Regions from separate parts of the Agromyces sp. CCNWLW203 genome, predicted to be linked through region 2. Evidence: riboswitches for the same ligand, from Rfam matches in the RefSeq annotation. Region 2 holds a riboswitch; the other holds the start of a gene.
The links. Region 2 has a riboswitch for thiamine pyrophosphate ahead of VPH61_RS09645 (ECF transporter S component). Riboswitches for the same ligand answer to the same signal wherever they lie in the genome.
Positions count from the first base shown of each region.

Region 1: it holds a riboswitch for thiamine pyrophosphate, as region 2 does, so the genes downstream of both, thiM (hydroxyethylthiazole kinase) here and VPH61_RS09645 (ECF transporter S component) in region 2, are expected to answer to the same signal.

Region 1 is NZ_JAZHYX010000008.1:186,518-189,914, forward strand. Features, by position in the region: gene VPH61_RS17475 (fibronectin type III domain-containing protein) at 1-574, shown strand, start outside; gene VPH61_RS17480 (hypothetical protein) at 886-1,287, opposite strand; TPP riboswitch at 1,370-1,482, shown strand; gene thiM (hydroxyethylthiazole kinase) at 1,473-2,363, shown strand; gene thiE (thiamine phosphate synthase) at 2,360-3,022, shown strand; gene VPH61_RS17495 (bifunctional hydroxymethylpyrimidine kinase/phosphomethylpyrimidine kinase) at 3,019-3,397, shown strand, end outside.
Region 2 is NZ_JAZHYX010000003.1:315,103-318,499, forward strand. Features, by position in the region: gene VPH61_RS09640 (ABC transporter ATP-binding protein) at 1-1,065, opposite strand, end outside; gene VPH61_RS09645 (ECF transporter S component) at 1,068-1,703, opposite strand; TPP riboswitch at 1,743-1,852, opposite strand; gene VPH61_RS09650 (hypothetical protein) at 1,915-2,247, opposite strand; gene VPH61_RS09655 (DNA polymerase IV) at 2,311-3,397, opposite strand, start outside.

The DNA of each region.
Region 1 (3,397 bases), on a different contig from region 2:
CTCGGTGCCCGGCGGCACCACGACGCGAACCTTCACCGGCCTCGCGGGTGGCGACTACACGGCGACCGTCGCCGCACGGAACGCCGTCGGCACCTCCGCGGCATCCGCTGCATCGACCGCCGTGACCGTGGTGGCGCCGCCGGCCGTGGACCCGACGACCGTGAAGGGGTCGGTGGCGGTGACCGGCGACCTCGTGCCCGGTGGCCGCATCACGGTCGTCGGCAACGACCTCGCCCCCGGAGTGGACGACTTCGCGGTCGAGCTCCACTCGACGCCGCAGACGCTCGGCACGGTGACGACGAACGGCGACGGCGGATTCACGTTCACGGGGAGCATCCCCGCCGCAACGCCCGCCGGCGCGCACTCGATCGTCGTCACGATCGACGGCGTCGAGGTCGCGAGGTCGTCGATCGCGGTCGCCGCGGCCGGCTCAGGCGCTGCCGCGGCGAGCGCGGGCCTGGCCTCCACCGGAGTCCAGTTCGTCGACCTGCTCGGCTGGCTGGCCCTCGCACTGCTCGTCGCGGGCGGGGCGGCATTCGCGGTCGTGCGCGTACGGGCACGTCGCGTGAGCTGACTCGACGCGCACCGATCGGGGGCGGATGCCACGCGGCATCCGCCCCCGTTCTCGTTGCCGAGCGCCCCGTCGGGTGGCGTAACCGGAATTACACGCGTGTTCGGCGCCGCATCCGGCGGGCCGAGAGCGCAATCCCGCCGAGCGCCAGCACGACGCCCGCGAGCAGTGCCGTCAGCGGTGCATCGGTGCCGGGTCGCCGCGAGGGCGGGCCTTGCGGGGTGACTACCGCCGGTGCCGGCTCAACGAACTCGACGGTCGACTCGCTCGGGAATCGCGAAGCTGCGTCCGACGCCCCACGCCTCGCTGGGTTCCTACTTGAGCGTGAAGCCGGGGAAGCCGCAGGCGAACCAGGCCTGCGCCGCGTAGGTCTGCCTCAGCACGCCCTGCTTGAGGATCGCGGAGCCGTTGCCGTCGGCCGCGACGCGGTACATGAGCGCGTACAGGGTCCCGTTCGACGAAGTGGGCTGGAGGTCATCGAAGTGCCGGTTCTCACCGGCGTCGAGGATGAAGTACTCGTCGATCGGCTGAACGCCGCCGGGCTTCCAATCGGTCGCGATCGAGACGCCGACGCGGTGGTCGCAGTTGTTGAAGAACGTGATCGACGCTCCGAGATCGATCGTGGGCACCTGTGCCTGCGCGGGCTGGGCGGCGATGAGGCCTACGGCGAGCAAGGCCGCCGCGGCCGCACCTGCGAGCGTGCTTCGTGTCTTCATCCTCCGAACGTACGGGGCGGCCCTGCTCCTCGTCCATGGGCACTCCTCCCCATCCGCTGCCGCCGCGGCCACTAGGCTTCTTCGCAGTGACACGGGGTGCCGTGCGCCGCTTCACCCGAAGCGGGCATGGCTGAGAACACACCCGTCGAACCTGATCTAGTTCGAACTAGCGAAGGGATGTCGCATTGAGCGATCGTCTGTCCATCGACCCTGCCCACTCGAGCGCACAACTGCTCGACCGATTGCGCGAGGCCACGCCGCTCGTGCAGTGCATCACGAACACCGTGGTCTCGGGATTCACCGCGAACGCCCTGCTCGCGATCGGCGCCGCCCCCGCGATGGTCGACATCGTCGGGGAGGCTGCCGAATTCGCGCGGATCGCGAACGGCCTGCTCGTGAACCTCGGCACGCCGGCTCCCGAACAGCGCGCCGCGGCTCGCGAAGCCGTCGCCGCCGCGCATGACTCGGGCACGCCGTGGGTGCTCGACCCGGTCGCCATCGGCGCGCTGCCGATCCGCACGGCGCTCGCGCACGAGCTCGTCGAGTCGCGGCCGGCCGTAATCCGCGGCAATGCGAGCGAGATCCTCGCCCTCGCGGGGGTCGGAGCCGGCGGCCGCGGTGTCGACGCCGCCGACTCGACCGACGCAGCGGCCGAGGCCGCGGCACTCCTCGCCGGTCGGTTCGGATCGGTCGTCGCCGTGTCTGGCCCCGTCGACCTCATCACCGACGGGCGCTCCACCGTGCGCATCGCGAACGGCGACGCGCTGCTCACTCGTGTCACGGGCGGCGGCTGCGCCCTCGGTGCGATCACGGCCGCGTTCGTCGCGATCGCCGACGATGCATTCTCCGGTGCCGTGGCGGCGACCCTCGTCTACACGGTGGCCGCGGAGCTCGCCGCCGCCGGCGCAGCTGGGCCGGGCACGTTCGCGCCGAGATTCCTCGATGCGCTCGCCGCGGTCGGGCCGGACGATGTGCTGGAGCGGGCTCGCGTCTCGGGCGCGCTCGCCGACACGGCGTGTCTTGCCGAAACGCTCGACGACGCGACGCTCGCCGCCGCTCGCGGAGGCATCGCATGATCGCGCGCACCGTGCTCGACCTCTCGATCTACCTCGTCACCGACTCGGCCCTCTGCGGCGAGCGCGGCGTCGTGCCCGTCGTCGCCGAGGCCGTCGCGGGCGGCGTGCGCGTGGTGCAGGTGCGCGACAAGGGTGCGGAGGCATCCGCTCTGCTCGCCCAGCTCGAAGCGCTCGCCGAGGTCATCGACGGCCGGGCGGCCCTGCTCGTGAACGACCGTCTCGATGTCGCGCTCGCCGCTCGCGCGAGCGGCATCGCGGTCGACGGCGTGCACCTCGGCCAGGGCGACGCCGCGGTGGTCGTCGCGCGCGACCGGCTCGGCCCCGACGCCGTCGTCGGCCTCACCGCCAACACGGCGGCCCACCTCGAGGCGGTGCGACGGATGCCGCGTGGCACGGTCGACTACCTGGGTGTCGGCGTGATCCGGCCGACGACGACGAAGCCCGATCATCCGCCGGCCCTCGGCATCGACGGCTTCGGCCGCTTCGCCGCGGAGTCGGAGCTGCCGTGCGTCGCGATCGGCGGCATCGCGCTCGCCGACGTCGCACCGCTCCGCGAGGCCGGTGCCGCGGGCGTCGCCCTCGTCTCGGCGATCTGCGCGGCCGACGACCCGCGGGCCGTCTCCCGAGATCTCGCGAACCGATGGGAGGCGGCGCGATGACGGCACGAGTGCTGAGCATCGCCGGCAGCGACCCCTCGGGCGGCGCCGGCATCCAGGCCGACCTGAAGTCGATCTCGGCCGTCGGCGGCTACGGCATGGCCGCGATCACCGCCCTCACGGCGCAGAACACGCGCGGGGTGCGCGAAGTGCACGTGCCGCCGGCGAGCTTCCTCGCCGCACAGCTCGACGCGATCTCCGACGACATCACGATCGACGCCGTGAAGCTCGGCATGCTCGCGAACGCCGAGGTCATCCGCACCGTCGCCGAGTGGCTCGCACGCACCCGCCCGCCGATCGTCGTGCTCGACCCGGTGATGATCGCCACGAGCGGCGACCGCCTGCTCGACACCGAGGCCGAATCCGCGCTGCGCGAGC
Region 2 (3,397 bases):
GATGCGGGTGAGCAGTTCGCGCGACCGCCAGCGGATCGGTTCCGCCCTGAGCCCGTCGGCGAGCTCGGCCGAAGCGCGCACCGTGCCGCCGAGCGGCGAGAGGAGCCCGCCCATCGTGAGCGCGAGCGTCGATTTGCCCGCACCGTTCGGCCCCGTGAGCACCGTCGAGGCGGCGCGCGGCAGGGCGAGCGAGAGCCCGCTGCGCACGACGGCGTCGCTTCGACGGCCGATCGCGAGATCGAAGGCTTCGAGATCGACGACGGATGCCGCGGGCGCGGGCCGTGCGGCCGCAACGGCCGGTGGCGCCCCTGGCACCCACACCCCGGCCGCCAGCAGTTCGTCGCGCTGCGCCGAGATGACCGCATGCGGCTCGCCGTCGGCGATCAGTCGCCCGTCGCGGCCGAGCACGACCACGCGGGTGACGAGGTCGATCCAGACGTCGACGCGGTGCTCGACGACGACGAACGTCGCGCCGGTGCGATCGAGCGTGCGGGCGACCGCCTGCCGCACCTCGTGGACGCCCGCGGGGTCGAGGTTCGCCGTCGGCTCGTCGAGCAGCAAGAGCCCGGGGCGCATGGCGAGCGCACCCGCGAGGGCGAGGCGCTGCTTCTGGCCGCCCGACAGCGCACTCGTCGAGTGGTCGAGGGGCACGTCGAGACCGACCTCGTCGAGCGCGCGGCGCACGCGCGGCCAGATCTCGTCGCGGGGGATGCCGAGGTTCTCGCACCCGAACGCGACGTCGTCGCCGACCCTCGCGAGGATCACCTGCGAGTCGGGGTCCTGCAGCACGAGGCTCGCTCGACCGCGCACGGCGCCGGGCCACTCGCCGTCGAGCAGCAGCGTGCCGGTCTCTTCACCCTCTTCGGCACCACCGTGAACACCGGCGAGTGCGTGCAGGAGCGTCGACTTGCCCGAACCCGAGGGGCCGAGCAGCAACACCCGCTCCCCCGGTGAGACGATGAGGTCGATGCCGTCGAGCGCCGATCGCAGACGACCGGCGTGCCGCCACCCCCACCCGCGCGCCTCCACGCGCGCGGGTGAGATGGCACCGGAATCGTTTGCCACGATCAGACCCGCTGTGCCACGTCTTGACCTGCCGCGAAGCGGCTGAGCGCACCCGTAGCGGCGAGACCGCGCACGATGAGCCAGCCGAGGAGTCCGGCGAGCACCGCACCCGAGATGACGACGGTCGTGAAGTAGAGCCCGAGGAACTCGGCCGACTTCGCGAGGTTGCCCGAGGTGAAGAGTTCGAGCGTCCACGCCGCGGCGCCTGCGGCGGCACCAGCGAGCATCGCGGGCATCAGGCCGAAGCGACGGTAGGCGAAGATCGCGAACACCAGTTCGGCGCCGAGTCCCTGCGCGAGCCCCGAGTAGATCGTCTCGATGCCCCACTGATTGCCGATGAGGGCCGAGACGATCGCGGCGAGCAGTTCGACGAAGAGCGCGGCGCCCGGCTTGCGGATGATGAGCCCGCCGAGCACACCGCCGATGAGCCAGATGCCGACGGCGACGCCGCCGAGTCCCGGTGTGAGCGCGTCGGCCGCGCTGAACCAGGCGTAGCCGACGTTGTTCCAGAAGAGGAACAGGAGCCCGGTCGCGACGCCGATGACGCTGGCGACGACGATGTCGACGACCCGCCAGCGCAGGTCGCGGGACTTGCGGGGTGTGGAGGGGCTGCTGGTTTCTGATGCTGCAGTGTGCACTGTCGTGCCCTTTCGATTCGTGGAAAGAGGCACGGGAAATTGAGATGTGTTCAGCCTCCCTGCGCTGGCATGACCCAGATCAGGTTCGACGGTCGAAGGTTGAGAACCTTCCTCTCAGCCCGGCTCACCGGACTCCCGTGTTCGAGCACGAGTATACGCCGATGGCGCGGTCCACGACGGCGACGGCCTCTGCCGCGACCGAAGGACGGCGTCAGCGCTTGAGTGCGCGGATCACCATTCGAAGGGCCTTGCCGGTGACCCAGACGAGCGGCGTGGCGACGAGCAGCAGCCCGATGAGGTTCGGTTCGAAGCGCACATCGCCCGCGCGGCCGACGTATGCGCCGAGCGGAATGGAGAGACCCCCGCCGCCACCGCCGCCCGCCTGGTCGCCGGCGCCATCCGAGCCACTTCCCGCGCCGAAGCCGTAGTACCCGAGCGCAACAGGCACGACCGTCGTGCCGTCGATGTCGACGGCATCGCCGTACGAGGTCTTCACGCCGACGCCCGCGACGGTCTCGGCAAGTTCCAGAACGAGTTCAGCCATGTGCCAACGCTACCTGCGCGTGCGTCCGTGAACCACCCCTTGCGGGATTCGCCGAACGCGGATTCAGCGGAGGCCACCGCCATCTGGATCTTTGCGACGCGTCGACTCGACCCGATCTGCTGCGCGCTTGACGAGTGAGGCGGGCCGCACCGCACCACGCCCGAACCGCGCCGTCACCTCGTCGATCGTGCGCTCGGCCTCGCGCCACTCCTCGTCGGGGTCCCACAGCATGGCGCCGCTGCCCGAGGGCCGCAGCTGCTCGGCCCGCACGCCGATGAGGCGGATGCGGGCGCCGTCGCCAGCGAGTTCACCGAGCGCAGCGGACGCCTCGTCGTAGATGCGCCTCGCGACATCCGTCGGCTCGCCCAGGGTGCGCGACCGCGTGACGGTGCGGAAGTCGCCGTATCTCAGCTTCAGCACGACCGTGCGCCCGACCACACCCGCGCGGCGGAGTCGCACCGCGACGTCGTCGGAGAGGCGCAGCAGCTCGCGTCGCAACTGCTCGAGGTCGGTGAGGTCGTATCCGAAGGTGACCTCGTGCCCGATGCTCTTCTCTTCGCGCCCCGTGACGACGTCTCGAGCGTCGACGCCCATGGAGAGATGAGCGAGCTTCGCGGCGAGGGCCGGTCCGAGCGCTCGTGCCAGCGCGTCGGCGGGCATCGCCGCCACATCGCCGACCGTGCGGAGCCCGATGCGTGTCAGCGACTCCTCGGTGACCTTGCCGACGCCCCAGAGCGCGGAGACCGGCAGCGGATGCAGGAACTCGAGCGTGCGGTCGGCCGGAACGACGAGCATGCCGTCGGGTTTCGCCCGGCTCGACGCGACCTTCGCGACGAACTTCGTGGCCGCGACGCCGACCGAGCAGGTGAGGCCGGTCTCGTCGTGCACGCGACGACGCAGGCCCCAGGCGATTTCGGCAGGGCTGCCGTGGAGCCGGCGGGCGCCCGAGACGTCGAGGAACGCCTCGTCGATCGAGAGCTTCTCGACGAGCGGCGTGACCTCTTCGAAGATCTGCATGACCCGCCGCGAGTACTCGGTGTAGCTCGCGTAGTCGCCGCGCAGCACGACGGCGTTCGGGCAGCGCTGCAGCGCGAGCGACATGGGCATCGCCGAGTTGACGCCGTAGCGACGCGCCTCGTAACTGGCCGCC